DNA from 4 places in the Shinella sp. GW821-FHT11G07 genome. Region 1 is predicted to be linked to each of the others. Evidence: riboswitches for the same ligand, from Rfam matches in the RefSeq annotation. Region 1 holds a riboswitch; each other region holds the start of a gene.

Region 1 (7,291 bases):
TCGGACACGACGAGCTGGTCCTCGGTCTCCGCCGTCTGGCTGACATTCCAGGCGATCATCGGCGAGAGCAGCCAGACGAGGGCGAAGGGAATGCCGATGAAGGGCAGGCCCGTATCGGAGACCATGGCGAGCGCCACGGAGACCACGGCGAGCGCCGGCGCCTGCCACATGGTTTTGTAATGGGCGAGGATGCCGCCGCGCGCAGCACTATCGGCCTGCGCGGCCGTGCGCCATTCCAGCATCAGCTTGCGGCTGACGAAGGTGCGGTAGAGCGAGCGGATGATCGCGTCCGCCATCAAGCCCGCCGAATGGGCGATGAAGACGATGCGGAGTGCCACCTGCGCATTGGCCGCGCGGATATCAGAGATGACCCGATGCACATGGGCACGCGCGACGATGTCGTTGCGGCGCGGCATGATGCCGGAGATCAGCGACAGCGTCGGTGCGACGAAGAGCAGGAAGATCAGCACGAGCTGCCAGATCAACGCCTGGCGCGGCTCCATGTAGTACCAGCCCATGACGGAGGCGACGAGCCAGCCGATTGGGATAAGGCTGCGGCGCAGGTTGTCGTACATCTTCCAGCGGCCGATCATGGAAATTCCACTCGACGGGCTGAAGAGGTAGGGCAGCAGCTGCCAGTCGCCGCGCGCCCAGCGATGCTGGCGCGAGGTCTCGACACCGTAGCGCGTCGGGAAATCCTCGACGAGTTCTACATCCGTCACCAGTGCGCAGCGCGACAGCGAGCCTTCGAGAAGGTCGTGGCTCAGCACGGCATTCTCGCCGATCCGGCCCTTCACGGCCGCCTCGAAGGCGTCGACGTGATAGAGGCCCTTGCCGGTAAAGGTGCCTTCGCCGACGAGGTCCTGGTAGATGTCCGACACGGTGAAGACGTAGGGATCGATGCCTCGGTCGGCGGAATAGATGCGCTGGAAGGTCGAGGCTTCCTTACCGGTCGTCAGCGAGGGCGTGACGCGCGGCTGGAGAATGCTGTAGCCGGCGGTGATTTCGCCCGTCGCCTCGTCGATGACGGGGCGGTTGATCGGGTGATGCATCTTACCGACGAGCTTGGTCACGGCATCGCGCATCAGGCGCGTGTCGGAATCGAGCGTCATAACATATTTGACGTCCGCCGGCACGATGTTGGCGCCCGGCAGGAAGGTCGTGTCGCCGTCGCCGCGCAGAAGCAGGTTCAGCTCGTGCAGCTTGCCGCGCTTGCGCTCCCAGCCCATCCAGGCGCCTTCCGACGGATTGTAGAGCCGGCGGCGGTGCAGGAAGTAGAAGCGCGTGCGCCCGTCATAGGCGTAGCGGGCGGACAGCGCCGCAACCTCGCGCTTGGCATATTCGAGCACGTCGAGATCGGCCGGCGTTTCTTCCGACTGGCTGTCGGCCCAGTCGCTGATGAGCGCGAAATAGATCTCGCCACGCGGATTGGCGAGGTAGTGCACTTCGAGATTGCGCACCAATTCGTCGACATGGTCGCGCTTGGAAATCAGACAGGGCACGGCAAGCAGCGTGCGCGCATCGTCCGGAATGCCGTCCTTGAATTCGTAGCCGACAAGGCGGGACGGCGTGACGAAGAAGGTGACCAGCGTGTTGAAAAGACCCGTCGCGCCCTCGGAGGCCGGCAGCGCGAAAAGCACGAGCATGATCAGCCATGCGCCATTCGGAATATCGAGCGGATCGAGGAAGAAATAGACCGCGATCATCGCCAGCAGCGTCAGGATGATGTTGGGCGCGGCAATCGCAAACCAATCCAGCTTGCGGGTCAGGCGCACGGCGCGCTGGACGATCGACGGACGATAGCCGATGCGCTTTTCGAGCTGCTTGCGCTTCTTGCCGACGAGGAAGGCCGCCACATTGGCCTTGTAATCCAGGTCCTCGACATGCGCCGCCGCGTCTTCCTCGGTCATGGTGAGCGCGATTTCGGTCACTTCCAGCTCGGTCTTGCCGGAGCGGCGGGCGAAGCGCTCGATCGTGTTGCGGTACTTGTTGCGCGAGCCGAAATCGAGGTCGCTATAGTCGGAGCGCTGGCGCAGCGCTTCGTCGAGGCGGCTGACGCTCTCGAACCAGACGGGCCATTCCGTATCGTCGACGGAGCGCAGGCTCTTGATGAGCGAACTCATCGTGACGTTGCCGGAGGACAGCCGGTTGTTCTCCGCGACGATCAGCTCCTCAAGGTCGCTGCCGCGGCTCTCGATCTTGCGCTCCAGCCACTGGATTACCGCGCCGGAGGCCTGCAAGCCGTCACGAAGCCGGTAGAGCAGCTGGATGACGAAGGTGTTGTCGTCGATGAAGGTCTCCATCGACTGGAGATGGGCAATGCATTTTTCCGGATCGTTGAGCCGGATCAGTTCGTCCGCCACTTCGTTCGCCTTCAGCCGCATCTTGCGCGAGCGCTCGACGCGGCTCGAAATGCGGCGGAGGTTTTCAAGAAGCACGAAACGAATGAAGGAAGGCAGCGCCCAGAGTTCGCCGATCTTCAGCGCATCGACCTTCTGGAAGCCCTGGACGAAAGCCGTCAGGCCGTCATGCGAGACGCTGCTATGCGTATGGGCGACATAGAGCCAGGCGACGGCGAGCGTGCGCGGCATCACCTGCCCCTCGACCTCCAGGGTCGGCAACTGGCGGAAGAAGCGGCGGGGGAAATCGCGGCGGACTTCCTGGATCGCCTCTTCGACGACGTAATAGTTGTCGAGCAGCCATTCGGCTGCGGGGGTGATCTGCACGCCCGCTTCGACATCCTTCGCCGTCGTCTGGTAGACGCGGAAGATTTCCTTCTCGTTTTCCTTGTGCCGGGCACGGAATTCGAAGGGTCGGAAGCCGGGCAGGGCCGCGCGTTTGTCGCGCGCCAGCGCTTCACCGCAATCGGCAAGCTCCTCCAGCGTCAGATAGGTGGCGCGGATCGAATCGTTATAATCGATCTGCTTGACGTCGGCATCGCGCGAGGAGGCTTGCGGCGTATTATGAAGGGGCATGTTTCTGATTCTGGATCCGGCCATGTGGAACCATCCGGCGGCGGCCTTTGCGCTGGACAGTTTTTTGCGGGCAGGGTTCATATTTGTGCCGCGATCAGCCATGGCACCGAACCGCACCCCGGGGGCACTTGACGGTTGGACAGGGCTCAGGCGACACGCTTGTTGGCATCCTGGCCGCGTGGTGCATGAAAACGGCATTTTTTAGCCGTAAGGACAGAGACTTGCAACATGTCAACAGGACTGGATGGCGCAGCATGGACCCTCATCTGCGGATTTGGTGAATCGCCCATCCCTCCCCAAGGGCGAACCTGCGCATGGTGCAGGCGGAAAGCCAAATGCCTGATGCGGGAAAAAGTTCCCGCCCTGTGCATGATAGTCAAAACCATTGACTTGCCGGCGCGCTGACGCCAGTTTGCCGAAGTCAGGGTCTTCCGAGTCGCATGCGGCTTGGAGGCTAAGAGGGAAGCCGGTGCGATGCTCCAGATGGAGTGCCAAGACCGGCGCTGCCCCCGCAACTGTGAACGGTGAGCGACTGTCGATAAAGCCACTGGTCTTTGGACCGGGAAGGCGAGACAGAGGCGACGACCCGTGAGCCAGGAGACCTGCCCTGATACTTGAAACGTCCATGGGCGGGGTGTCCCAGTGGTGCGCTTGCTTGTCGCCTTTCGGCGAAATCCAGCATGCGTGCGTCCGGTCATCCCCCAATTTACCGATTGGGGAAGAAATGCTTGCACTTGATCACAACGGCCTCTCCGGCACCGGAAAGCCGGAATCCGTCTTCATCTCCTGGCTGCTCTGGCAACCGCGCGGCGCCGACCTTGCCGTCGAGGCACTGAAGGAGGTGCAGAAACTCTCCCGTTATGAGGATGCCGATCCGGATATTGCCCGCCTGCGATCGCTTTTCGCCTCGCTTGCCGGTGCAGACCGTCCGCTTCACTGACGCGTCGGTCCGCATAAACGCATATTGACATAAAGATATCTTTATGTGACTTCCGATGCAGTATGATTGCACCGGAGGGCTTTGCCATGGCCAAATCGCACCTGGACACCCTGTTCGGCCCCGAACTGCCGCGCCGCGACGGCCGCGAGATCCTCGCAGCCCTGCAAAAAGCCGCGCGCGAGCGCATCCTGGTGCTCGACGGCGCCATGGGCACGGAAATCCAGACGCTCAAGCTCATCGAGGACGATTTCCGCGGCGACCGCTTCGGCGATTGCGCCTGCCACCAGCAGGGCAACAACGACCTGTTGACGCTGACCCAGCCGGGCGCGATCGAGGACATTCATTACCGCTATGCGCTGGCCGGCGCCGATATTCTCGAAACCAACACCTTCTCCTCCACCACCATCGCCCAGGCCGACTACGGCATGGAGGACATGGTCTATGAACTGAACCGCGACGGTGCGCGCCTTGCGCGGCGCGCCGGCCTGCGCGCGCAGGAAAAGGACGGCCGCCGCCGTTTCGTCGCCGGCGCGCTCGGCCCGACCAACCGCACCGCCTCCATCTCGCCCGACGTCAACAATCCCGGCTACCGCGCCGTCTCCTTCGATGATCTGCGCCTCGCCTATGCCGATCAGCTGCGCGGCCTCATCGATGGTGGCGCCGACATCATCCTGATCGAGACGATCTTCGACACACTGAACGCCAAGGCCGCGATCTTCGCCACCCGCGAAGTCTTCGAGGAAAAGGGCATCGAGCTGCCGGTCATGATCTCCGGCACGATCACCGACCTTTCCGGCCGCACGCTGTCCGGCCAGACGCCGGAAGCCTTCTGGAACTCGGTGCGCCACGCCGATCCCTTCTCGATCGGCCTCAACTGCGCGCTCGGCGCCAATGCCATGCGCGCCCATCTCGCGGAAATCTCCTCTGTCGCGCAGACCTTCGTCTGTGCTTACCCCAATGCCGGCCTGCCGAACGCCTTCGGCCAATATGACGAGACGCCGGACGAGATGGCCGCCCAGATCGAAGGGTTTATGCGCGACGGGCTCGTCAATATCGTCGGCGGCTGCTGCGGCTCGACGCCGGACCATATCCGCGCCATCGCCGCCGCCGCCGCGCGCCATAGCCCACGCGAAATCCCCGACATCCCGCGCCATATGCGGCTGTCCGGCCTCGAACCCTTCACGCTGACCGACGCCATTCCCTTCGTGAATGTCGGCGAGCGCACCAACGTCACCGGCTCGGCGAAATTCCGCAAGCTGATCACCGCCGGCGACTATGCGGCCGCCCTCGACGTCGCGCGCGACCAGGTGGCGAACGGCGCGCAGATCATCGACATCAACATGGACGAGGGCCTGATCGATTCAGCTCGGGCCATGACGGAATACGTCAACCTCATCGCCGCCGAGCCGGATATCGCCCGCGTTCCCCTGATGATCGACAGTTCGAAATGGGAGGTGATCGAGGCCGGCCTGAAATGCGTGCAGGGCAAGCCGCTGGTCAACTCGATCTCGCTGAAGGAAGGCGAGGAAGCCTTCCTGCACCACGCGAAGCTCGTGCGCGCCTATGGCGCCGCCGTCGTCGTCATGGCGTTCGACGAGACCGGGCAGGCCGACACCAGGGCGCGCAAGGTGGATATCTGCACCCGCGCCTACAAGCTCTTGACCGAAGTCGCCGGCCTTGCGCCGGAAGACATCGTCTTCGACCCGAACATCTTTGCCGTCGCCACCGGCATCGAGGAGCACGACAATTACGGTGTCGACTTCATCGAAGCGACCGCCGAAATCACCGCCACCCTGCCGCATGCCCATATCTCGGGCGGCGTCTCCAACCTCTCCTTCTCGTTCCGCGGCAACGAGCCGGTGCGCGAGGCGATGCACGCGGTGTTCCTCTACCACGCCATCCAGGCGGGCATGGACATGGGCATCGTCAATGCCGGCCAGCTCGCCGTCTACGACACGATCGAGGCGGACCTGCGCGAGGCCTGCGAAGACGTGGTGCTGAACCGCGCGCCGAAGGGCGGCGGCACCGCGACCGAGCGCATGCTGGAGATCGCCGAACGCTTCAAGGGCACGGCCGGCAAGGAAGCCAAGGAGCGCGACCTCGCCTGGCGCGACTGGGCGGTCGAAAAGCGCCTCGAACACGCCCTCGTCAACGGCATCACCGAATTCGTCGAGGCCGACACGGAAGAGGCCCGGCAGAATGCGGAACGCCCGCTGCACGTCATCGAAGGCCCCTTGATGGCCGGCATGAACGTCGTCGGCGACCTCTTTGGCGCCGGCAAGATGTTCCTGCCGCAGGTCGTGAAATCCGCCCGCGTGATGAAGCAGGCCGTCGCCGTGCTGCTGCCCTACATGGAGGCCGAAAAGCTTGCCAATGGCGGCAGCGGCGAGCGCCAGAGTGCCGGAAAAATCCTGATGGCGACCGTCAAGGGCGACGTGCACGACATCGGCAAGAACATCGTCGGCGTCGTGCTCGCCTGCAACAACTACGAGATCATCGATCTCGGCGTCATGGTGCCGGCGGCGAAGATCCTCGAGACGGCGAAGGCGGAAAAGGTCGATATCATTGGCCTGTCCGGCCTGATCACGCCCTCGCTCGACGAGATGGTGCATGTCGCCAATGAAATGGAGCGCGAGGGTTTCGATATCCCCCTCCTCATCGGTGGCGCGACGACGAGCCGCGTGCACACAGCCGTCAAGATTCATCCGCGCTACGATCGCGGCCAGACCGTCTATGTCACCGATGCCAGCCGCGCCGTCGGCGTGGTCGGCAGCCTGCTGTCGGCCGAGATGAAGCCCGGTTATGTCGAGACGCTGAAGGCCGAGTACCGCAAGGTGGCCGACGCCCACGCCCGCAGCGAGGCGGAAAAGCAGCGCCTGCCGATTACCAAGGCGCGCGACAATGCCTTCAAGGCCGACTGGTCCGCCTATCGGCCGAAGGTGCCGTCCTTCCTCGGCACCCGCGTCTGGCAGGACTGGGATCTCGCCGACCTCGCCCGCTATATCGACTGGACGCCGTTCTTCCAGACCTGGGAACTGAAGGGCGTCTATCCGAAAATCCTCGATGACGAGAAGCAGGGCCCGGCCGCCCGCCAGCTCTTTGCGGACGCACAGGCGATGCTGGAAAAAATCATCGCGGAAAAATGGTTCACCCCGAAGGCCGTCGTCGGCTTCTGGCCGGCCGGCACCGTCGGAGACGATATCCGCCTCTTCACCGACGAGGCACGCGACAAGGACCTTGCGACCTTCTTCACACTGCGCCAGCAGCTTTCCAAGCGCGACGGCCGGCCGAACGTCGCCCTGTCCGACTTCGTCGCTCCGGTAGACAGCGGTAAGCAGGACTATCTCGGCGGCTTCGTCGTGACGGCCGGCATCGG
Region 2 (7,291 bases), on a different contig from region 1:
CAGTGCAGCGGCGCGGGCTCCACCTTCTCCTTCGACATCAAGGGCGGGCAGCCAGCTTCCTTCAGGTTCCTGAACGCCCTGAAGATCTTCAAGCTTGCCGTCAGCCTTGGCGGCACGGAATCGCTCGCGTCCCATCCCGCCACGATGACGCATTCAGGAATTCCCGTTGAGGTTCGCCAGCGCATTGGCGTGCTCGAATCGACAGTGCGTCTGTCGATCGGCATCGAGCATCCCGATGATCTGGTTGCTGATTTGGCCCTGGCGCTCGACGGCGCCTAGGCGCGCCGTCCTTTCAGTTCGGAACGCGCAGGACATCGTAATCGATACTATCGATTAATCGTGCGCCTTTCGTGATCTTGCGGAAAGGCATCGCCCCTAAATACTCTGTTGGGCACTGATATTTAGGGGCGCCCAGCATGGCCAATACCGCCGAAGCCGTAATCGACAGGACTGCCGACCGTATCGACTGTCTCGTCGCCGAACATCGGGCCGGCCATGGCCTAGCCCGCGCGTTCTACCACGACCCGGAAATTTACCGGCGCGACATGGAGCGGGTCTTCCGACGCCACTGGCACTGCATCGCCCATGAAAGCGTGATCCCGAACGCCAACGACTTCGAGGTTTTCCGCATCGACACCGAACAGGTGATCGTCACCCGGGCGGCGGATGGATCGGTCAACGCCATTCTCAATGTCTGTCGCCATCGCGGGGCGGAAGTCTGCACCAAGCAGAAGGGCAATGCGCGCGTCTTCGTCTGTCCCTATCATGCCTGGACCTACGGCAATGACGGCAGCTTGCGCGCGGCGCGCCTGATGCCGAAGGATTTCAAGCGCGAGGACCATGGGCTGAAAAAACTCCATGTCCGCGTCGTCGAAGGCTTGATCTTCATCTGCTTTGCCGATGAACCGCTCGATTTCTCCGAGGTGGAAAACCTGCTGCGCGCCACCTGCGGGCAATATGGCTGGGCGAGCGCCAAGGTCGCCTATCGCGAGACCTATCCGGTCGATGCCAACTGGAAGCTGGCCGTCGAAAACTATGTCGAGTGCTACCATTGCGGCCCGGCACATCCGGAATATTCGCAGACCCATGCGCTCGAACAGCCGCTGCATATGATCGAGGCGTTGAATGAAGCGATGGAGGCGCGCACCTGCGCACTCGGCATCGAAGTCGGCTCGGGCAACCACTGGCAGACGTCGCGCGAAGGCCGCGAGGCGATCCATGCCTTCCGCTATGCGCTTTATGACGGCGTGCAGAGCGGCAGCGAGGACGGCAAGGCCGTTGCGCCGCTGATGGGCCGCTTTTCCGATTTCGACGGCGGCGTCACCTCTATCCATCTCGGCGGCACGACTTTTCTTGTCTGTTATCCCGACCACGGCATGATCTACCGCTTCATCCCGAAGACGGCGGGGACGTGCGAGATGGAACTGATCTGGCTCGTCGACGGCAAAGCGGAGGAGGGCAGGGATTACGATCTCGAAAAGCTCACCTGGCTGTGGAAGGTCACGACGGCGGAAGACAAGACGATCATCGAGCACACGGCGCGCGGTGTGCAGTCGCACTATTTCGTGCCCGGGCCGATCGCGCCAATGGAGCAGAACGAGCTTCGCTATATCGACTGGTATCTCGAAGAGATCAGTCGCCCGGACGGCGTGGGCGCATAAGAAAAAGATATAAAGATATCTTTATATCATTGACGAATGACTCCGGACAGACGATGATCCCGCCATCGAGGTTCTTCGGGTTCCGATCCGAAGCTAAGAGGGAATCCGGTGCGACCTTCGGGTCCATGCCGGAGCTGCCCCCGCAACTGTAAGCGGCGAGTTTCGTCCACCATGTCACTGAGGAAGACGCCTCGGGAAGACGGACGCAAGCGCTGACCCGCCCCCGATAGATAACGTCCACGGGCGGGGTGTCCCGGTGTGCCGCTTTTGCGACCGGCCACCTGTGCGCCGCCGTCGTCGATGCGTCATTCCTCCCTGCCCATAACCTACGGGGTAGGAAAATGACCATCAGAACTGCAAATCTCGGTTTTCCCAGGATTGGAAGACATCGCGAGCTGAAATTCGCGCTCGAAGCCTATTGGTCCGGCAAGGCGGACCGCACGTCGCTGCTCGACGTCGGAAAGACGCTGAGGGCGGAAAACTGGAAGCTCCAGCAGGAGAAGGGGATCGACGCGATCCCGTCCAACGATTTCTCCTTCTATGACCACGTTCTCGATACCGCCGTCATGGTGGGTGCCATTCCGCCGGCCTACGGCTGGACCGGCGGGCCTGTCGACCTCGACATCTATTTCGCCATGGCGCGCGGTGCGACCGGCGGCGAGCATGCCGCCTGCGGCCACGCCCATCACGGGCAGGGCGTGCCGGCGCTCGAAATGACGAAATGGTTCGACACGAACTACCACTACATGGTGCCGGAATTTTCCGCCGACCTAGCCTTCGCGCTGACGGAGAACCGGCCGCTGCAAAGCTTCCTGGAGGCGAAGGCGCTCGGTATCCACACCCGTCCCGCCCTCCTCGGCCCGGTCACTTTCCTGAAGCTCGGCAAGACGCGGGATGGGTCGGATGCCCTCGACCTGCTCGACCGTCTTCTGCCGGTCTATGGCCGTATTCTTGCGGAACTCGCCGAGGCGGGGGCGGACTGGGTGCAAATCGACGAGCCGTGCCTTGTGCTCGACCTTTCCGACAAGGAGCGCGATGGCCTGAAGCGAGCCTATGCGGCCCTGTCGAAGGCCGCGCCCGGTCTCCGCATCCTGCTGGCCGGTTACTTCGGGCGTCTTGGCGAAAACCTTGGCACAGCGGTCAGCCTTCCCGTCGCCGGCCTGCATGTCGATCTGGTGCGCGCACCGCAGGAACTGGAAACGATCGCCGAAACGGCACCGGGGACGCTGCATCTCTCGCTCGGTGTCATCGACGGCCGCAATGTCTGGCGGGCGGATCTGGCGTCGCTGGCGCAGCGGCTCGTGCCGATCATTGCGCGCCGCGGAGTGGGCAACATCGAGATCGCGCCGTCCTGCTCGCTGCTGCACGTGCCGATCGATACCGCGCTTGAAACGGCACTCGACGACGAGCTTCGTTCCTGGCTCGCCTTCGCCACGCAGAAGCTTGAGGAACTCGCGTTGCTCGGCCGTCATGCCGAAGCCGGTGCCGTCGAGCAAGGCGGTGCCGTCGCTGCCCGCCTGACCTCGGTGCGCGTGCACGACCCGCTCGTCCAGGGCCGATTGAAGGCGCTGGAGGGTGCGGCGCAGACGCGCAACCTGCCGTTTGGCGGGCGCCAGGCGATCCAGCGCCGGCGTTTCGGCCTGCCGCTTTTCCCCACCACCACCATCGGCTCCTTCCCGCAGACGGCCGAGGTGCGCAAGGCGCGCGCACGCCATGACAAGGGCGAGCTGAGCTATGTCGACTACAAGGCCTTCCTCGAGCAGGAGACGGCCGCAGCCATCCGCTGGCAGGAGGAAGTCGGCCTCGACGTGCTGGTGCACGGCGAATTCGAGCGCAACGACATAGTGCAGTATTTCGGCGAGCAGCTTTCCGGTTTTGCCTTCACTCGGCACGCCTGGGTGCAGAGTTACGGGTCGCGTTACGTGCGTCCGCCGATTATCTTCGGCGATGTGTCACGCCCGAACCCGATGACCGTCGGCTGGTGGAAATATGCGCAGTCCCGCACCGAAAAGCCGCTGAAGGGCATGCTGACCGGGCCGGTCACCATCCTCAACTGGTCCTTCGTGCGCGACGACCTGCCGCGCGAAACCGTGTGCCGCCAGATCGCGCTGGCCATTCGCGACGAGGTGCACGACCTCGAGGAGGCCGGTGCCGCGATGATCCAGATCGACGAGGCTGCCCTTCGCGAAGGCCTGCCGCTGCGCCATTCGGATTGGCAGGCCTATCTCGACTGGGCCGTGGAATGCTTCCGCATCTGCGCCAGCGGCGTTGCCGACGAGACGCAGATCCACACGCATATGTGCTATTCGGAGTTCAACGACATCATGGCGGCGATCGCGGCCATGGATGCGGACGTCATCTCGATCGAGACCTCGCGTTCGAAGATGGAACTGCTCGATGCCTTTACCGGCCGCGGCTATCCGAACGAGATCGGCCCGGGTGTCTACGACATCCACTCGCCGCGCGTGCCCGATGTTGGCGAGATGGAAACGCTGCTTCGCCTCGCCCGCGAGCGCCTTGCCGACGGCCAGATCTGGATCAACCCGGATTGCGGCCTGAAGACGCGCAAGTGGGAGGAGGTGCGGCCCGCCCTCGTCAACATGGTCGAGGCCGCTCGCCGGCTTCGGACGGCTGCAAGCACGCCCGCGGTAGCGTAACACAGGGGAAGCGCCGGTTTTCCGGCGCTTCCCTTCCATGCCCGACCGATGCCGTCAGGCGTGCCAGCTCTTGGAAAGGGGTAATCGGGACAGAGCGAGAAGGTCGATCGCGCGGGTGGCGAGGTGATCCACGATCTCCGCGACGGATTGCGGAAGATGATAGAAGGCCGGTACGGGCGGCATGACGATCGCGCCCATTTCGGTGACGGTGCACATATTGCGCAGATGCCCCAGATGGAGCGGCGTCTCGCGAGTCATGAGCACCAGCCGGCGGCGCTCTTTCAACTGCACGTCCGCTGCGCGCGCCAGAAGCGTGTCCGTGCGGCCTGTCGCAATCGCAGAAAGCGTCTGCATGGAGCAGGGCGCGACGATCATGCCATGGACCGGAAAGGAGCCGCTGGCAATCGACGTCCCGATGTCGTCGTTCGGATGATGGCGATGGACGAGGGACTGAAGTCGTTCCAACGTGGTCGGGTCGCATTCCAGGTCGAGTGTGCGTCGCGCGGCATCGGAGACGACGAGATGCGTCTCGATATCCGCGAGTGTAGCGAGCAATTCGACGATGCGCATGCCGAGTGCGGCCCCGGACGCGCCGGATATGCCGACGATGACGCGCGCAATGTTCATGGCGCGATACCCTCAAGGCCGAGGGAGGCCCAGAGACCGTCGATACGGGCGGTAACGTCCGGTGCCATCGCCAGGATCCGGCCCCATTCGCGGTTCGTTTCGGTACCGATCTTTGTGGTGGCGTCGAGACCGAGCTTGCCGCCGAGGCCAACCTTTGGAGAGGCGAAATCGAGATAGTCGATCGGGGTGTTTTCGACACACATCAGGTCGCGGCCCGCGTCAAAGCGGGTGGAGAGCGCCCAGATCACGTCTTCCCAGCGTCTGACGTCGATATCGTCGTCCACCGCGATGATCAGCTTGGTATAGGTGAACTGCGGCAGCGTGGACCAGAGGCCCATCATCACCCGCCGTGCCTGGCCGGGATAACGCTTGTTCATCGAGACGACCATGGCGCGGTAGGAGCAGTCTTCGGGCGGCAGCGAGAGGTCATGGATTTCTTGGAATTGCCGTTTCACCAGCGGCACGAAGAGTTCATTCATGGCCTCGCCGAGCCGCGACGGCTCGTCCGGCGGGCGGCCGGTATAGGTGGAGAGATAGAGCGGGTTCTTGCGCATGGTGATCGCCGAAAGCGTCATCACCGGAAAGCGTTCGACGGCATTGTAGTAGCCGGTATGGTCACCGTAGGGACCTTCTTCGGCCTCCGCTGTGGCCGAAACCATGCCCTCGAGCACGATTTCCGCATTGGCAGGCACCGGCACGGGAACGCTCACGCCCAGCGCGGTTTCCTGCCGCCGCCCGCCCAGCACGCCAGCAAAACTCAGTTCGCTCAAACCGTCCGGTAGCGGCATCACGGCAGAGAGGATCGTTGCCGGATCGGCACCGATGACCACTGCAACCGGCATGTCGCGTCCAAGCGCCTGCCAGAGGCGGTGGTGACGGGCGCCGCCACGGTGCGCCAGCCAGCGCATGATCAGCCGGTTCCGGCCGAGTTTTTGCATACGGTAGATGCCGACATTGACGTCTGCAGGGTCCTCGGGTGCACGCGTGATGACAAGCGGCCATGTGACGAGCGGTGCCGGTTCGCCCGGCCAGCAGGTCTGGATGGGCAGGCGGTCGAGATCGACTTGATCCCCCCGCCAGACGATTTGCTGGCAGGGTGGACGCCGTGTCTCGCGCGGGTTCATCGAGAACGCGGCCTTGAGATGCGGCAGTTTGTGCCACGCATCGCGCAGCGAGCGCGGCGGCCGCGGATCGCGCAGATCGGCGAGGAAGTCCGCAAGACGCGGCAGGCCACCGACTTCGAGCCCGAAACCCCATTCGATGCGCTCGCGGGTTCCAAACAGGTTTGCGAGGAGAGGGATCGGCTGGACGCGCCCTTCCGCATCGACCGGGCGCTCGAAGAGAAGTGCCGGCCCTTCATCGGCCAGCACGCGGCGGTGGATTTCCGTCATCTCGTGGACGAGAGAGACAGGCTCTGCAATGCGCTTCAGCCGTGCGCGTCGCTCCAAGAGCGCCACGAAATCCTGCAGGCTGTCGTAACGGCGGGGAATGGCGGCATCGGCTTTCATGCCGCTCCCTTGCCGGGAAAAAATGTCGTGGTCTTTGAGCTGGCGCAAACTCCGCAAGCGCAAGGCTCCCTAGGGTCTAACCATTCGTTTCTCGCCGGGGTCCTGTTCATGTCGTCTCTTCCTCCCTTTCTCGCAAAACCGGTCGATATGGCGCCGATCTGGCTGGTCGAGAGGATGGCGCGCCTCGTCTTTTCCGGGGTGCTTAAGGCTCATCCCGGCCTTTTCGAAAGGCTCGGTCCGTACCAGAAGGTCCGCTATGGTTTTTCGCCGACCGACCTGCCGCTGCATTTCATCGTGGTCCCGGAAAAACGTTCGCTCAGCGTGTCGCGAGGCCAAGCGCCATCGGCGGATGCCCGCATCGGCGGACCGCTCGTGTTGCTGCTTGGGCTTCTCGAAGGGCGGTGTGATGCGGACGCGCTGTTCTTTTCGCGCGACCTTTCGGTGACGGGCGACATGGAGGCCATGTTGGCGCTGCGCAATGCTCTCGATGACAGCGCGATCGACCTGCCAAGCGAACTCGGTGCGTTGGCCGGGCCGTTTTCGCCGCTGGTTTCGGGTGTCGCGCGATATGTCCGCACCAAGACCCTCGAAGGGAGGGTCCCCGCATGGAACTGATCTGCCCGGCCGGCACGCCTTCCGCCTTCCGCGAAGCGGTGGAGGCCGGAGCCGATGCGGTCTACTGCGGCTTTCGCGACGAGACCAATGCCCGCAATTTTCCCGGCCTCAATTTCAGCCGTGAGGAACTGCGCCAGTCCATAGGGCTTGCCCGCAGCAGACGGGTGCAGACCTTCGTCGCGCTCAACACCTTCATGCGGGCGGGCGATGAGGCGCTTTGGCA
Region 3 (7,291 bases), on a different contig from region 1:
GCATGAACATGAATGGGATGAAGATATAGACCATGCCAAGGATGATCGCGCCGTCCGTATAGATCAGCTCCAATGGCCGGGCAATGAAGCCGGTGTTCAACAACACGGAATTCACGAGGCCGGTTTGGCGCAGGATCAGCACCCAGATGAAGAGCCGTACGATGAGGCTGGTGAAGAAGGGCAACGTGATCAGGAACAGGCAAAAATTCTTCCAGCGCTCGGAAAGCCGGCTGATGCAGAAGGCGGCCGGGTAGCAGACGAAGAGTGTCGCAACGACGGTCAGCGCCGCGATCTTCAGCGAGCGCAGGAAGATGGCGATATAGACTGGGTCGAAATCCTCGAACATTGGGTCGGCGAAGCCGAGGATGCGGCCGTAATTGTGCGGATACCAGGTCCATTCCACCCCGCCGTAAAGGCCGGGCGCCAGAAAGCTCGTCACGATCATGATGGCGAGCGGGCCTAGGAAGAAGACCGCGAGGAACAGCGAGACCGGCCCGAGCAGCAGGCCAAGCTGGGCGCGGCGGCGAAGCGCAATCGACGACATGTCAGGCCGCCTCCGCCGGAATGAGATGCACCGCTGCCGGATCATAGGCGAGACGCGCGCGGCGTGACTGTTCGATTTCGCCCACAAGGTTGCGGCGGGTCGCCGGGATTTCCGCGATGACGCGTCGGCCCGTGGCGGTGCGGCCGAACAGCTCGAAGGTGGAACCGACGAAGACGATCTGTTCGAGATCGACGTCTAGGCTCGGCGAGGTATCGCCCGATTGGGCGATAAAGAACTGTTCCGGGCGGATGAGCGCGGTTGCGGTGCCCATTGTCTCCGCCTTGGCATGCGTGATGGAGAGGCCGTCCGCCGTTAGCAGCTGTCTGCCGATCGCTTCGCCCTCGAAGAGGTTGCTGGCTCCGACGAAGGTGGCAACAAAGCTGTTCTTCGGTTGGTCGTAGATGGCGCGCGGCGTGTCGAGCTGCTGGATGCGGCCGCCGGACAGAACGGCGACGCGGTCCGACATGGTCAGCGCCTCCTGCTGGTCATGCGTGACGAAGATGAAGGAGATGCCGAGCTCGTGCTGCAGCGTCTTCAACTCGATCTGCATGGCCTGCCGCAGGTTTTTGTCCAACGCGGATAGTGGCTCGTCGAGCAGCAGCAGTTTCGGGCGGGCAATGATGGCGCGGGCGAGCGCCACGCGCTGCTGCTGGCCGCCGGAAAGCTGGCGCGGCTTGCGGCCCTCCATGCCTTCGAGGCCGACCATGCGCAGGGCGTCGGCGACGCGCTTCATGCGTTCTGCCTTTGCAACGCCGGCCACTTCCAGCGCATAGGCGGTGTTTTCGCCGACCGTCATGTGCGGGAACAGCGCGTAGTTCTGGAAGACCGTATTGACCGGCCGACGATACGGCGGCCGGTCGGTGATGTCTTCGCCGTCGATCAGGATGCGGCCGGCATCAAGCTCGACGAAGCCGCTGATCGCCTGGAGCAGCGTGGTCTTGCCGCAGCCGGATGGTCCGAGCAGCGTCAGGAATTCGTTGCGCGCGACATCGAGGTCGATCGCGTCCAGCGCCGTGACCGTCTGGCCTTCGGGCGTGGCAAAGGCCTTCGCCGCCTTCTCCAGGCGGACTATGGAATCTCGCATCGTCGTTCCCCATTATGTTATAAAAATAACGCTTGTGCGATTTGGATATCTGGATACCATTTACGCATCCAAGTCAACGGCCGACAGAAGCCGGGACGGGAACAGACGGCGCAAAGGAAAGCGCCGGGGCCTCGACGGGCCAAACCATCAGAGGAGACTATCGATGACAAAATTTGATCGTGCCGGCGCATCCGGTCTTCGCGCATTGGCGCGCAATACCGCCTTCTCGCTTGCCGCCCTCGTGGCAAGTGCGGGCATGGCAGGTGCCGCCGAACTCAACGTCTACAACTGGGGCGAATACATCAATCCGGAGGTTCTGAAGAAGTTTGAGGAGGAGACCCAGATCAAGGTCAACCTCTCGACCTATTCCTCCAACGAGGAAATGCTGGCGAAAATCCAGGGCGGCGCCACGGGCTATGACGTGGTCTTCCCGTCGGTGCACATGCAAGACATCATGGCCAAGCTCGACCTGCTCGAGAAGACCGACATCAACACCTATGAAGGCTTCAAGAACATCGATCCCGCCTTCTTGCGTGCGAAAAGCGACCCGAAGGGCGAATATTGCCTGCCCTATGCCTGGGGCTCGGTCGGCATCTTCTACAACCGCACGATCCTCGGCAAGGACATCACCGGCTGGAAGGATTTGATCGAGACGGTCAAGGCCAAGGGACTGAAGTTCACGCTGCTCGACGACATGCGCGAAGTGCTCGCGGTCGGCCTCATGTTGAACGGCCACAAGATCAACTCCACCGATCCGGCCGAATTGCAGCAGGCGGCGGACACGATCATCGCCATGAAACCCGACGTCGCGGCCTTCACTTATGACACGCGGCCGATGGTGCAGTCCGGCGACGTCGCGGCCGGTCATTTCTTCGTCGGTGCCATGGTCGATGTCTTCGGTAACGAGAAGGACCTCGGCTACGTGATCCCGGAAGAGGGCGCGACCATGTATCAGGAGGATGCCTGCGTGCTGAAGAGCGCGCCGAACAAGGAAAACGCCATCAAGTTCTTACAGTTCTATACGCGTCCGGAGATCGTTGCGCTGAATGTCTCGCAACAGACCAACGGCACGGCCAACGTTCCGGCGCGGCAATTGACCCCGGAAAAGATCAAGAATAGCAAGGAGATCAATCCATCAGCGGAAACGATGGCGCGTCTCCAGATCTTCGAAGATCTCGGCCCCGCGCTGCGCCAGCTGGACCGAGTCTGGACGAAGGTGAAGACCGCGCAGTGACAGCGCTGGCCCGCCTGTCTCCGGATGGGCGGGCTTCGAGGAGGAGCGACGTGTCGAAACGCATTGTGAAGCTCGTACAGTCCGATGACCTCCGGCGGTCCAAGTCCGACAAGCTGATCGCCAACTATATCGAGCGCAATATCGCCGATCTGCCTTTCGAGACGGCGCGTTCCATCGCCCAGCGCCTCGAACTTTCGCCGATGACCGTCGGCCGCTATCTGCGCCGCATGGGTTTTGATGGCCTTGATGAGTTGAAGGGCGAACTGCGGCATGGCAGTTCCAACCCCGCCTGGCAGGTCAAGGGTCAGGTCGACCGGCTGGAACAGGACCGCAAGGAAGGCAAACTGCTCGCCGGCCTCATCCAGCAGCAGATCGACAATCTTGGGCAGATCTACGAAATCACCACCGCGCCGGAATGGCAGCAGACGATCGACGCGCTCATCGGTGCCAGCGAGGTCTATGTCGCGGCCTACCAGAATGTGCGCGGCATCGCCCAGTATTTTGCGAGCCAGCTTTCCTATACCCGCTCGCGCGTCCAGTTCGTCGATGGCGTCAACGGCACCTATGCCGAAGTGCTCGACGGTTCCGTCGAGGGGCGGCTGCTCTTCCTGCACGACGTGCGCCGCTTCGCCGCCAAGGCGCGACCGCTGGCGCTGGAGGCGCGGCGTGCCGGCGTCAAGGTCGTGCTGCTCACCGATGAATTCTGCCCCTGGGGGCCGGAGGTCTCCGACATCTGCCTCGTCGTACCCGGCTCCCATGGTCCGCTGTGGGATGGTGCCGCCACCATGACGGCCGTCATGGACCTCATGCTCAGCAACATCATCGTCGTGATGGGCGAGGCGGTGAGTGAACGCGTCGATACGCTGACCCGCCTGCAGGATGTCTTCGGGGATTTCGAGACCTGACGGCTATCGCGCCTTGACGCTGCCGAGTGGCGCGGACTAAGGATGGGCCGACGGTTCCCTGACGGATGACTCCCAGGGGATTAATAGGGAACACGGTGCGGACGACCCAACAGGGACCCATTCCGTGGCTGCCCCCGCAACTGTAGGCGGATTGCCGCCTGTCCTCGGACGCGTTTATGCGTCATGCCACTGCGGTTTTCCGCGGGAAGGCAGACAGGCAGCAGATATCCGTGAGCCAGGAGACCTGCCGTCATAGCAACAATCCAAGTCACGGGCGGGGATGCCCGGAACGGAGACGCCATGACGATTTTCGCTGCCACCCCTGGCAGATATCTACTCGCTTTCTCCCGACCGCAATCGATCCGCTCCTGTTGGTGCGTCGGCTAGGCTTCTGCCTGCCGCCGTGTCCCTCCGCGCCTTTTGCGCAGTCCTTCATTCGGGAGAAACCCATGACCATCTTTGCCGCGGCCTCACGTGCCGCCCCTCTGCTTTCGTTCGTTGCCGGCACGGCAGCTTTTGTTCTCTCCTCGGGTGCGGTCCACGCCGCCGAAACCCAGTATCCGCTGACGTTCGAGAATTGCGGCCGTCCGGTCACCTTCGAGAAGGCGCCGGAGCGTGCCGTCTCACTCGGCCAGAGTTCGACCGAAATCCTCTACCTGCTCGGCGTCGGCGACCGCATGGTCGGCACCGCGGTCTGGATCGGCCCGGTTCTGACCGGTTACGAGGAGGCCAATGCCAAGGTCGAGCGCCTTGCCGACAATGATCCGAGCTTCGAGAGCGTCGTCGCCAAGAAGCCGGACCTCGTGACGGCGCAGTTCCAGTGGCATGTCGGCCCGGAAGGCATCGTCGCGACGCCGGAACAGTTCGAGGAATTGAAGATCCCCGTCTACACCTCGCCAGCCGATTGCATCGGCAAAGACAATACCGGTGGCGGAGACGGTGTGCGCAAGACGGTCTTCACCATGGACCTTATCTACAAGGAAATCAGCGAACTGGCGCAGATTTTCAATGTACAGGATCAGGGCGAGAAGGTGATCGCCGAGCTCAAGGCCCGCGAGGCCGCGGCCCGCAAGAAGATCGCCTCTGCCGACGGCAAGCTGTCCGCCGTCTTCTGGTTCTCCAGCGCCGAACTCGACATCGACCCCTATGTCGCCGGCCGCAACGGCGCGCCGGGCTACATCCTGTCCGCGCTCGGCATCAAGAACGTCATCGAGAGCGACGAGGAATGGCCGACCGTCGGCTGGGAAACCGTTGCCAAGGCCGATCCGACGATCATCGTCGCCGGCAAGATGGAACGCCGCCGCTTCCCGGCCGATGACGTCGCCGTCAAGCACAAGTTCCTGAAGGAAGATCCGGTCGCCAGCCTGATGCCGGCGGTCAAGAACGGCTATGTGGTCGACATGGACGCCCAGGCGATGAACCCGACGATCCGCACCATCGAGGGCATCGAAGTGCTCGCCGACGCGGTCGAAAAGGCTGGCCTCGCCAAGTGATGGCAGATCGCCCCCTCTTGCTCCGGACGGGCGCCGCTTTCGCGGCGCTCGTGCTCCTGCTTGCCGCACTCGGTGTGGGCGCGGCGGTTGGCGAGACGGCAATCCCGCTCGATGTCGTGGCCAAGACGGTGGCGAACCGTCTTTGGCAGGCGGGTTATGCGCTGGAGCCGATCGACGAGGGCATCATCTGGAACTACCGACTGAGCCGCGCCGTGGTCGCCGCCTGCTGCGGCTCGGCATTGGCGCTTTCCGGCGTGATCCTGCAATCGCTACTGCGCAATGCGCTGGCCGATCCTTATATTCTCGGCATTTCGGCTGGTGCCTCGACCGGCGCCGTCGCCGTCGCGATCCTCGGCATCGGTGCCGGCATGCTGACGCTGCCGATCGGCGCTTTCATCGGCGCGCTTGTCGCCTTCGCTCTGGTCAGCGTTCTGGCCGTGCGCGCCGGGCGCGGCACCAGCGCGATCATTCTGGCAGGCGTCGCTGGCTCCCAGCTGTTCAACGCGCTCACCTCGTTCATCGTCACCAAGGCGGCCAATGCCGAGCAGGCGCGCGGCATCATGTTCTGGCTGCTCGGCAATCTTTCCGGCGTGCGCTGGCCGGATGTCTGGCTGGCGCTGCCGGTCGCGCTTGCCGGCCTGCTCGTCTGCCTCTGGCATGCCCGCGCGCTGGACGCCTTCACCTTCGGAACCGAATCGGCTGCATCGCTCGGCATACCGGTGCGCCGCGTTTACGTCGTGCTGATTGCCATTTCCGCGTTGATGACGGCCGTCATGGTCTCGATCGTAGGCTCGATCGGCTTCGTCGGCCTTGTCATTCCCCATGCCGCCCGCATGGTCGTCGGCGTGCGCCACGGCTTGCTGCTGCCGGCCTCGGCGCTGATCGGCGCTATCTTCATGATCGCCGCCGACGTGCTGTCCCGCGTCATCATTCCCGGCCAGGTGCTGCCTATCGGCGTCATTACGGCGCTGTTCGGTGCACCGGCCTTTGCGCTCATCCTAAGTCAGAGGAGATCGGCGCTATGACACTGGTTGCAAAAGGACTTTCCTGGTCGGCGGGTGGCACGAAAATCCTGTCGGATGTCTCGCTCGACGTGCGCCCCGGCGAGTTTCTCGGCATCATCGGCCCGAACGGATCCGGCAAGACCAGCCTGATGGCGCTCATCGCGGGCATCCGCAAGCCGCAGCGTGGCGAGGTGACGCTGGACGGCAAACCGCTTTTGGCGCACGGGCGGCAGGCGATCGCGCGGCGCATTGCCTTCGTCGAACAGCAAGCGGAAACGACGGAACGCATCACGGCGCGCCAGGCCGTCGAACTCGGTCGCACGCCCCATCTGGGCGCGCTAACACCCTGGTCGAAGGCGGATGATGCCATCGTCGACCGGGCTCTGGAAGAAGTGGACATGGCGCATTTCGCCAACCGTCTCTGGCACACGCTGTCCGGCGGCGAGCGCCAGCGGCTGCATATTGCCCGTGCGCTTGCCCAGCAGTCGCCGATCCTGCTGCTCGACGAGCCGACCAACCATCTTGACATCGGCCACCAGATCGGCCTGCTCCAGCTCGTGCGTGAACAGGACCTGACCGTGGTCGCAGCGCTTCACGACCTCAACCATGCCGCCATGTTCTGTGACCGCATCGCCGTGATGCAGGCAGGACGCATCGTGGCCCTCGGCGCGCCCGCCAAGGTGCTGGAGCCGCAGCGTCTGCACGACGTGTTCGGCGTCACCGTCGATATCGAGCGCGACAGCGTCGGCGGCTGCTTCATCCGTTACCGCCGGCCCAATCCGCGACCGGCCAAACTCAAGCTCGTTGCAGAGGCAAGATGAAAATCCGGCTCCTTCTCGCCACGGCCGTGATGGCCGCTTTTCTTCATTCTCTTCCGGCCGCCGCCGAGACGTTCAAGGTCGAGATGCGCAACCGTGGCGAAAAGGGCTCGATGGTGTTCGAGCCGGATTTCTTAGCGATCAAGTCGGGCGACAGCATCAAATTCATTGCCACCCATAAGAGCCACAATGCCGCGAGCATCGACGGC
Region 4 (7,291 bases), on a different contig from region 1:
CCAGAAACGGCTCATCGTGACTGACGACGAGGAGCGCGCCGTCATAGGCGCGCAGCCCCGCCTCCACCGCTTCGATCGAATCGATGTCCAGATGGTTCGTCGGCTCATCGAGGATCAGCAGCGCCGGCGGCGTGCCACCACCAAGCACGCAGGCGAGGCCCGCGCGCAGCAACTGCCCGCCGCTGAGACTGCCGACGATCTGCAAGGCAGCATCGGCGCGGAACATGAAACGCGCCAATGCCGCACGGCAGGTATTTTCATCTGCGCCGGGATTGAGTTGCCGGAAATTGTCGCGGATCGACAGCGATGGATCGAGCAGGCTCACACGCTGATCGAGCATGGCGACGTCGGTGAAGACCCGCACGATCCCCTGCCAGGGCTGCAACTGGCCGGTGATGAGGGCAAGCAGCGTCGTCTTGCCGGAACCGTTCGGCCCCGTCACCGCGATCCGCTCGGGCCCGGTCATCACCAGGGAAAGATCACGCAGCACCGGCTGGTCCGGCGCGTAACCGACCGTGACATTCTCGATCTTCAACACCGTCTTGCCAGTGGCCAGATGGGTCGATGGCACGGCAACGGTCAGCGGCTGGAGGATTTCGATGCGCTCGCGCGCCACGGTCACCGCCTCGGCAGCTTGCCCCTGCCGGCTTTCGGCAAGGCGGGCATTGGCACCGCTCGTCAACTCGCTGCGCTCCTTCATGGCGCCCAGCATGATGCGGGGAATATCGCCCCGCGCCTTCTTCCGGCGTCCGGCGCTGTCCTTGCGTGCCTTGCGCTCGGCAATGGCCTGCATGGTCCGCGCCACCTCCGTGGCCTGTTTTTCGGCATCAGCAAGGTCGCGGTGCGCGGCCGAAAGCTCCAGCGCCTTGCGGGCGCGATAGGCGCTCCAGTTGCCGCCATAGCGCGCGGCGCCTAGCGTTGTCAGCTCGACGATAGCGTCCATCGTTTCGAGCAGCTCCCTGTCGTGGCTGACGACGATCGCGCCTGCCCGCCAGCCCGCAAGCAGGTCGATGACCGCCCGGCGCCCTTCCCGGTCGAGATTGTTGGTCGGCTCGTCGAGCAGCAGGAAATCCGGTTCGCTGAAGATGAGGGCTGCAAGCGCCGCGCGTGTGCGTTGCCCGCCGGACAGCGCCGTCAAAGGTGTGCCCGGTTCGGCAGACAGACCGACACGGGCAAGAGCTGTGGCAAGCCGCGTCTCCAGCGTCCAGTCCGCATCGGCAAGGGCATCGGCGTCCGCCTCGCCACGCTCTGCACGGTCAAGCAGATCGAGAGCCTCGACGATGCCGAAGAGGCTTGCGACCGTTTCATCCGCCGCGACCTGCACGCACTGACGCAGCAGGCCGAGCGTGCCGTCCACCGAGACGGTGCCGGCCTGTGGCGCAAGATCGCCGGTCACGAGCTTCAGCAATGTCGTCTTGCCGACGCCATTGCGGCCGACAAGGCCCGCGCGCTCGGCACCGAAGCTCAGATCGAGATTCGAAAGGAGGGTGTGGCCGTCAGGCGTGGACCACGTGATTTTGGAAAGGGTGATGGAAGCAAGCATGGTAATCCCCGAGAACAAAACGAAATCGATTTGTGTTCGGGTTGAATTCCATGGTGCACCAGCCGGTCAGCATTGACGATGCCGGAGATTTAGGGCCGAACCGGCCGGCTTGCAAGCCCGAGGCCGGTTCGGCAGATCGAAAGCCTCAGGTAGCCGGCGGCTGATCCAGCCGCTTCGACCACTCGTCCGCCTTGCCATTGCCGGCGGGATGCCAGGGCGATCCCTTGAGGCCGAGCTTGCCGCGCAGGCCCATCGCCGAAATGATCAGCCGGTTCATGCCGGAGGCGATGAAGGGCAGCGACGCGAGGTGCAGGCCGGTGAACGGCAGGAAGGGATTGCGGCGCAGCGACCCATAAATCTCGATGCGCGTCGTCGTCTTGTAGCTCGGGCTGCGCGCGTGGAAACCGTGCGTGTCGGCGACGATCAGCGTATTGGCCTTAACGGTCATCTTGACCGGCTGGCCATAGCCGAGCGCACCCAGTTCATCAGGCATGATGCGCAGCGAGCCACGGGCGGAGTAGATATTTTCGATGGCATCGGGATTCTCGCTGATGCGACGCTCCCAGGCGATGCGCTGCGGTGTCATCTCGTGCGAGCCGGGCACATAAGCGAAGGGGCCGTCTTCCTCCTCGACGTCGCGCAGGAAGAGCCAGGCCTTGGCCGTCGGCTGGAACGTATCGCTGTGCAGGGCGGTCTGCGGATCGGTCGAGCCCTTGGCGATGACCGACGGCAGGGCCATCACCACCTGCACGACGAGCAGCGGCTGGCCGGCATGGGACGATACGTAGCGCAGCAGATTGGTGAGCCGCGGGTCGTTGCGCGCCGCCTTGAAGCCCGGCAGGCTTTCCAGGTCGCTGTCGTCGATGATCGCGCGGCGGGTGACTGTGGCGCCCTGCTTCATATCGTAACGCTCGAAATCGCGCTCGGCGAGTTCGCGCGTGACCGCGGCGAAATCTTCGGGGGACAGGAAGTTCTCGATCTTCACGAAGCCGTTCTCGGCATATTGCCGGCGATATTCCGGCGCGACCGTGCTTTCCAGCTTGGTCCGGCGCCAGGCCGCCATGCGCATGGCGAGCGAGACGCGCTTTTCATGCAGCCCTTTCCTGTTCAGCCATTTGCTGCCGATGATGGGATTGTCGGCGAAGGATTTGGCGCCGGACGCGACCTGAAGCGCGTAGAGAGGACTGAGCAAGACTGACGAAATCCGCATGTGCACCTGCCTGCAAGGGCCGGTCTCCCCTTGAGGGCGACTGCGCGAGAAGCGCGCATACCGGCTGTTGTATGTGCCGAGAGTGCTACACCAAGCCCTGGGGGAGATCAATTACGCCCCTTCACCAAAAAGGTGAGTATTCAAATCATGTTTCTCTTGCGCGTTAATCACAAATGCGGGAGCGCGTTGCGCTTCCCCCCCGGTAGCCTATGATAAGGCCTGCATATGCGGCGGGATTGCCGCCCAAACGCACATTCATGGGATCGACGACTTGAAAAGACGCGCCAGTCTTCTTTTTGCCGTTGCTACCGGCCTGCCGCTGTTATTCTTCGGCGGCACGGCGGCCGCGAACGTGTGCGAGCGCATCCAGGCTGAGCTTGCCAACCTGCCCCGGGTGCTGGTCGATACGTCGAGCGCCCGCAAATATGCCGGCGCCATCGCGCGCCAGAACATCCAGCTTCGCAAGGCCAAGGGCGACCAGCGCCGCCTCGGCTGTTCGGGCGGCAGCATCATCGTCGTCGGTGGGCCGAACGCTGAAGCGTGCGACACGCTGGAGTCGGTCATTGGCAAGATGGAGCGCAATCTCCAGATCCTCGACAGGAAGCGCCGCGAATTCGCCGGCGGCACCTCAACGGACGGCAAGCGCAGGCGCCTGCTCGCCTCGTTTGAGACGAACGGCTGCAACGACGAAGCGAAAGTGATGCCCGTCGCGGCGACCGAGACGCTGCGCACACCAGATGAAACACACAGCCTGCCGCTCGGCACCATGCCTGATGGCAGCGGGCGGCTGGAATTGCGCTCGCTTGGCGGCAGCAATGGCCATGGCAACCTGCGCACCGTCTGCGTGCGCACCTGCGACGGCGGCTTTTTCCCTATCTCCTCCGGCGCCACGCCACTCGATTTTCGCCGCGACCAGCAAGTCTGCAGCATGATGTGCCCGCAGACGGAAACCGAGCTCTTCTATCAGTCGATGACGAACGGGCAGGAAACCGACCAGATGACCTCGACGGTTACCGGTCGCCCCTATTACGAGCTGCAGAACGCCTTCTCCTACCGCACGCGTGACCTTTCCAAGCCCGGCGCCTGCGGCTGCAACCTCTCGGCCTATTACCAGGAGATGATCAAGCGCGAGAAGGCGCTGAAGGGCGACCCTGCGCAGGCATCGACCGGCGACGACGGCGGTTCCATCACCAGGATCGATACCCTGCCGAAAAAGGCGGAAACAGCGGTCAAGACGCCGGTGACGATCGAGGAACGCGACTACGATCCGGCGACCAGCAAGGTGCGCACCGTCGGCCCGGTCTTCCTGCCGGCAAACCAATCCGCCATCGACCTCGGCCGTCCGGCCGATGCCGGCGTCAACTGACGTCGGTTTCCGGCCAGCGCTCCTCGAACACCAGTTCTTCCAGCGGCAGGCGCTGTCGCCAGCCCTTCACCGCAAGCTCCGGCTCGGCATAGAGTCGGTCGACGAAACCGACGCACAGCCAGGCGACGATCTCGATATGCTCGGGTATGCCGAGGATGTTCCGGACGTCGCTGTCGTGAAAGATGCTAACCCAGCCGACGCCGACCCCTTCCGCCCGCGCCGCGAGCCAGAGGTTCTGCACGGCGCAGACCGTCGAATAGACATCCATGCGCGGATTGTGGGTGCGGCCGAGCACCACCGTTCCGCCGCGTGTTGGATCACAGGTCACGCAAATCGAGAGCGGCGCCTTTAGAATGCCCTCGAGCTTCAGGGCGCGATAGTGCTCCTGACGCTCGCCTTCGAACATCGCCACCGCCTCGGCATTGGCTTTTTGAAACGCGGCATGCACCCGCCGCCGCGTCGCCTCGCTGCGCACCGTGAGAAAATTCCACGGCTGCATGAAGCCGACCGACGGCGCGCTGTGTGCGGCATGCAGCAGGCGGCCGACGAGGTCGTCCGGCAATGGTTCGGGCAGAAACTGGTCACGCACGTCGCGGCGCGTTTCGATGGCACGATAGACGGCTTGCCTGTCCTCGCAAGAAAAGGCGCCCGCCCGGACCAGAGGGTCCCACGGTTCGGTTCGCATCGTTTTCTCCCCAACAATGCGCACAACCTGCCGCCGTCCACGCGGGTTCGGTCTATCTTGCCAGGCCGGTCTTCTGACTTCGGGTCACGCAGCAAGCACCTGCCTTCCCGGTTGAGCAACCAGTGGCAAAAGCCTGAATCGATTCAAGCTTTTACGGCGCACGCCATCCCCGTCACAGCGTTGGGCACGTTCCGGACCTGGGCTTTTCAAGCCCGCACCGGATTCCCGATTCTCCCGCAAAAAGCGGGCACCTGACGGGAGCGATATGCGCATGACCGGACGATGCGATCAAGCCCGCTTGCGCCGCGGGCCTGTCCATCTGCGGCTCACTAGGCGGCGCGGGCCTCGCCGGCGTCGGCAATCTCGGCCCTGTCCATGTCACCGGCATGGACGGCACGATTGCGGCCGGCGTTCTTGGCAGCATAGAGCGCGGCGTCAGCCATTACCATGACGTCGTGCACCGTCTTGCCGTGCTGCGGAAACTGGGCGATGCCGGCGCTGCCGCCAATGAGAAGAAGCTGCCCGTCATAGGCGATCGGGATCTGCGCATCCAGAACGAGGCTGGCGGCAAGCTCCACCAGATGCTCACGGCTATGTTCGCCGGTCAGCAGAACGCAAAACTCGTCGCCCCCCAGGCGGGCGACGCAACCGCGCCGGCCGACACGCTCGGAGAACCGCCTGGCGACGGCCTGGAGCACCGCATCCCCCGCTGCATGCCCATGCCGGTCGTTGACTGCCTTGAACCTGTCGAGATCGAGCGCGAGGATCGCGAAGGGCTTGTTCTCGCCCTTCTTGATGGCGCGCGACACTTCCTCGTCAAAACCGCTGCGGTTCTTGAGGCCGGTCAACGGATCGTGCCGTGCGAGGAAGGCGTTCTTCGTCTCGCTGCGCTGGAGCGCGCGGACGAGCGCGGAAAAGCGCAGGGTGACGAACAGCATGACGCCGGCAAACACCAGAACGAACAACGCGATCTGCGGCAGCGCCGAGCGCCAGACGAAGGATCCGGGCATGTTGGGCCGCCAGGACGTGACCATCGGATTGTAGGTATCCCCGCCGACCGGCGTCATCAGCAACCCCGGCTCCTGTGTCACGATCGGCGTGAAGCCAAGATCGCGCACGCCGAGGCGCCGTTCGGTGTTTGCCAGCATCTTTTGCGAAACGGGTTTGACGGTGATCAGCAGCGTCGGCTCAAGCCGGTTCGCGGGGATGTAAAGTGTCTTGGGAATAACCGCCTGCACGACGACGATGCTCATCACCCGGTCGATCAACCGCATGCCGGAAACGTGGATTTCGGGCAGTGCCGGCGTCAGCAGGTCCGGATCCGCCTTGGCACCGGCCACCACCCAACCGCCGCGATCGGGCGACAGCGCCTCGCGATAGGCGCGCTCGGCCCTGCGGGTGAGATCGCTCACCCAGTGCAGCTTTTCGCGGGCCTTGCGCTCGGAAACCTTTTCACCGCGCTGTACGCCCAGCACCTTTTCACCATCCGGCGAGGTAAGGATCATCCAGGAGAAACCGAAATCGGACCACATCCAGTCCCGCATCTGGTCGCGCACGAAGGTGTCGTCCGGCATGCCGTCCGCCAGTTCGTTGAACGCCTTGTCCCAGAAGGAGAGCTGGCTCTGGTATTGCACGACCTGGTCGATCTGGTGGCTGAACTCGTTGCGCACCAGGGTGCGCTCGGTCTCGGCGACGAAACTGTCGGCCCGCTCGATTGCATGGTCCAGAACGAGATAGTTGGCGGCTCCAAACAGCAGGACGATCATCAAGGCCGCCGCCCGGATCGCCCAACCTACACCGCGTCGCCGCGTCGTGCGGCCCAGTTCAGCCTTGCCCGTCATTGTTTCCCTGCCTGTCCCCCACCCTTTCCGGGCATTGTTGGGAGGAGACTAACTGACAGACGGCAAAATTCGCTTAAACGGGCTGGTGAGTGAAAACTTAACTCACGCTCACCGGAAATGGGGATCACCCAGCCGGCGCGTAGCGCACGAAAGCGAATTCTGTGCCATCCGGCGACCAGTTCGGCACGTTCATCGTGCCCTGCCCGCCGAAAAGCTCGAACAGAATCCGTGCGTTGCCGCCGTCCATGTCCATGAGGCGCAGGCGCACATCGAGATCGCGGGGATGATCGAAAACGTCGCCCTCGTAGGAGAGCACGAGCAGGTGTTTTCCGTCCGGCGAAGGGTGTGGGAACCAGTCACCATAGGGGCTGTCGGTGATGCGCGTCGGCTCGCTGCCATCCGGGCGCACGCGCCATATCTGCATGCGGCCGGTGCGGCTGGAATTGAAGTAGATCCACTCGCCATCGGCAGAATAATCCGGCCCGTCATTGCGCCCTTCGCCGAAGGTCACACGCCGCTCCTCGCCGCCTGCCACCGGGATGGTGTAGATGTCGAAGACATCGCCCCGGATGCCACAATAGGCGAATGTTTCGCCATCCGGCGACCAGCCATGCCAGTAGGACGGCAGGTTCGGCGTTACCAGCCG

The links. Region 1 has a riboswitch for cobalamin ahead of AC1RT2_RS12040 (hypothetical protein). Riboswitches for the same ligand answer to the same signal wherever they lie in the genome.
Region 2: it holds a riboswitch for cobalamin, as region 1 does, so the genes downstream of both, metE (5-methyltetrahydropteroyltriglutamate--homocysteine S-methyltransferase) here and AC1RT2_RS12040 (hypothetical protein) in region 1, are expected to answer to the same signal.
Region 3: it holds a riboswitch for cobalamin, as region 1 does, so the genes downstream of both, AC1RT2_RS00370 (ABC transporter substrate-binding protein) here and AC1RT2_RS12040 (hypothetical protein) in region 1, are expected to answer to the same signal.
Region 4: it holds a riboswitch for cobalamin, as region 1 does, so the genes downstream of both, bluB (5,6-dimethylbenzimidazole synthase) here and AC1RT2_RS12040 (hypothetical protein) in region 1, are expected to answer to the same signal.

Annotation. Positions count from the first base shown of each region.
Region 1 is NZ_JBXARJ010000005.1:208,424-215,714, forward strand. It holds gene AC1RT2_RS12035 (glycoside hydrolase family 94 protein) at 1-2,975, opposite strand, end outside; cobalamin riboswitch at 3,383-3,599, shown strand; gene AC1RT2_RS12040 (hypothetical protein) at 3,700-3,915, shown strand; gene metH (methionine synthase) at 4,002-7,291, shown strand, end outside.
Region 2 is NZ_JBXARJ010000007.1:159,930-167,220, forward strand. It holds gene AC1RT2_RS15460 (cystathionine gamma-synthase family protein) at 1-279, shown strand, start outside; gene AC1RT2_RS15465 (aromatic ring-hydroxylating oxygenase subunit alpha) at 417-1,661, shown strand; cobalamin riboswitch at 1,713-1,917, shown strand; gene metE (5-methyltetrahydropteroyltriglutamate--homocysteine S-methyltransferase) at 2,003-4,318, shown strand; gene AC1RT2_RS15475 (UbiX family flavin prenyltransferase) at 4,373-4,945, opposite strand; gene AC1RT2_RS15480 (UbiD family decarboxylase) at 4,942-6,453, opposite strand; gene ubiT (ubiquinone anaerobic biosynthesis accessory factor UbiT) at 6,562-7,068, shown strand; gene ubiU (ubiquinone anaerobic biosynthesis protein UbiU) at 7,059-7,291, shown strand, end outside.
Region 3 is NZ_JBXARJ010000001.1:69,272-76,562, reverse strand. It holds gene AC1RT2_RS00390 (ABC transporter permease) at 1-544, opposite strand, end outside; gene AC1RT2_RS00385 (ABC transporter ATP-binding protein) at 546-1,628, opposite strand; gene AC1RT2_RS00380 (polyamine ABC transporter substrate-binding protein) at 1,792-2,862, shown strand; gene AC1RT2_RS00375 (MurR/RpiR family transcriptional regulator) at 2,913-3,767, shown strand; cobalamin riboswitch at 3,802-4,033, shown strand; gene AC1RT2_RS00370 (ABC transporter substrate-binding protein) at 4,253-5,260, shown strand; gene AC1RT2_RS00365 (FecCD family ABC transporter permease) at 5,260-6,285, shown strand; gene AC1RT2_RS00360 (ABC transporter ATP-binding protein) at 6,282-7,085, shown strand; gene AC1RT2_RS00355 (pseudoazurin) at 7,082-7,291, shown strand, end outside.
Region 4 is NZ_JBXARJ010000002.1:321,492-328,782, reverse strand. It holds gene AC1RT2_RS05075 (ABC-F family ATP-binding cassette domain-containing protein) at 1-1,543, opposite strand, end outside; gene AC1RT2_RS05070 (phytanoyl-CoA dioxygenase family protein) at 1,689-2,753, opposite strand; gene AC1RT2_RS05065 (DUF2865 domain-containing protein) at 3,025-4,119, shown strand; gene bluB (5,6-dimethylbenzimidazole synthase) at 4,112-4,804, opposite strand; cobalamin riboswitch at 4,851-5,074, opposite strand; gene AC1RT2_RS05055 (diguanylate cyclase domain-containing protein) at 5,134-6,645, opposite strand; gene AC1RT2_RS05050 (TolB family protein) at 6,770-7,291, opposite strand, start outside.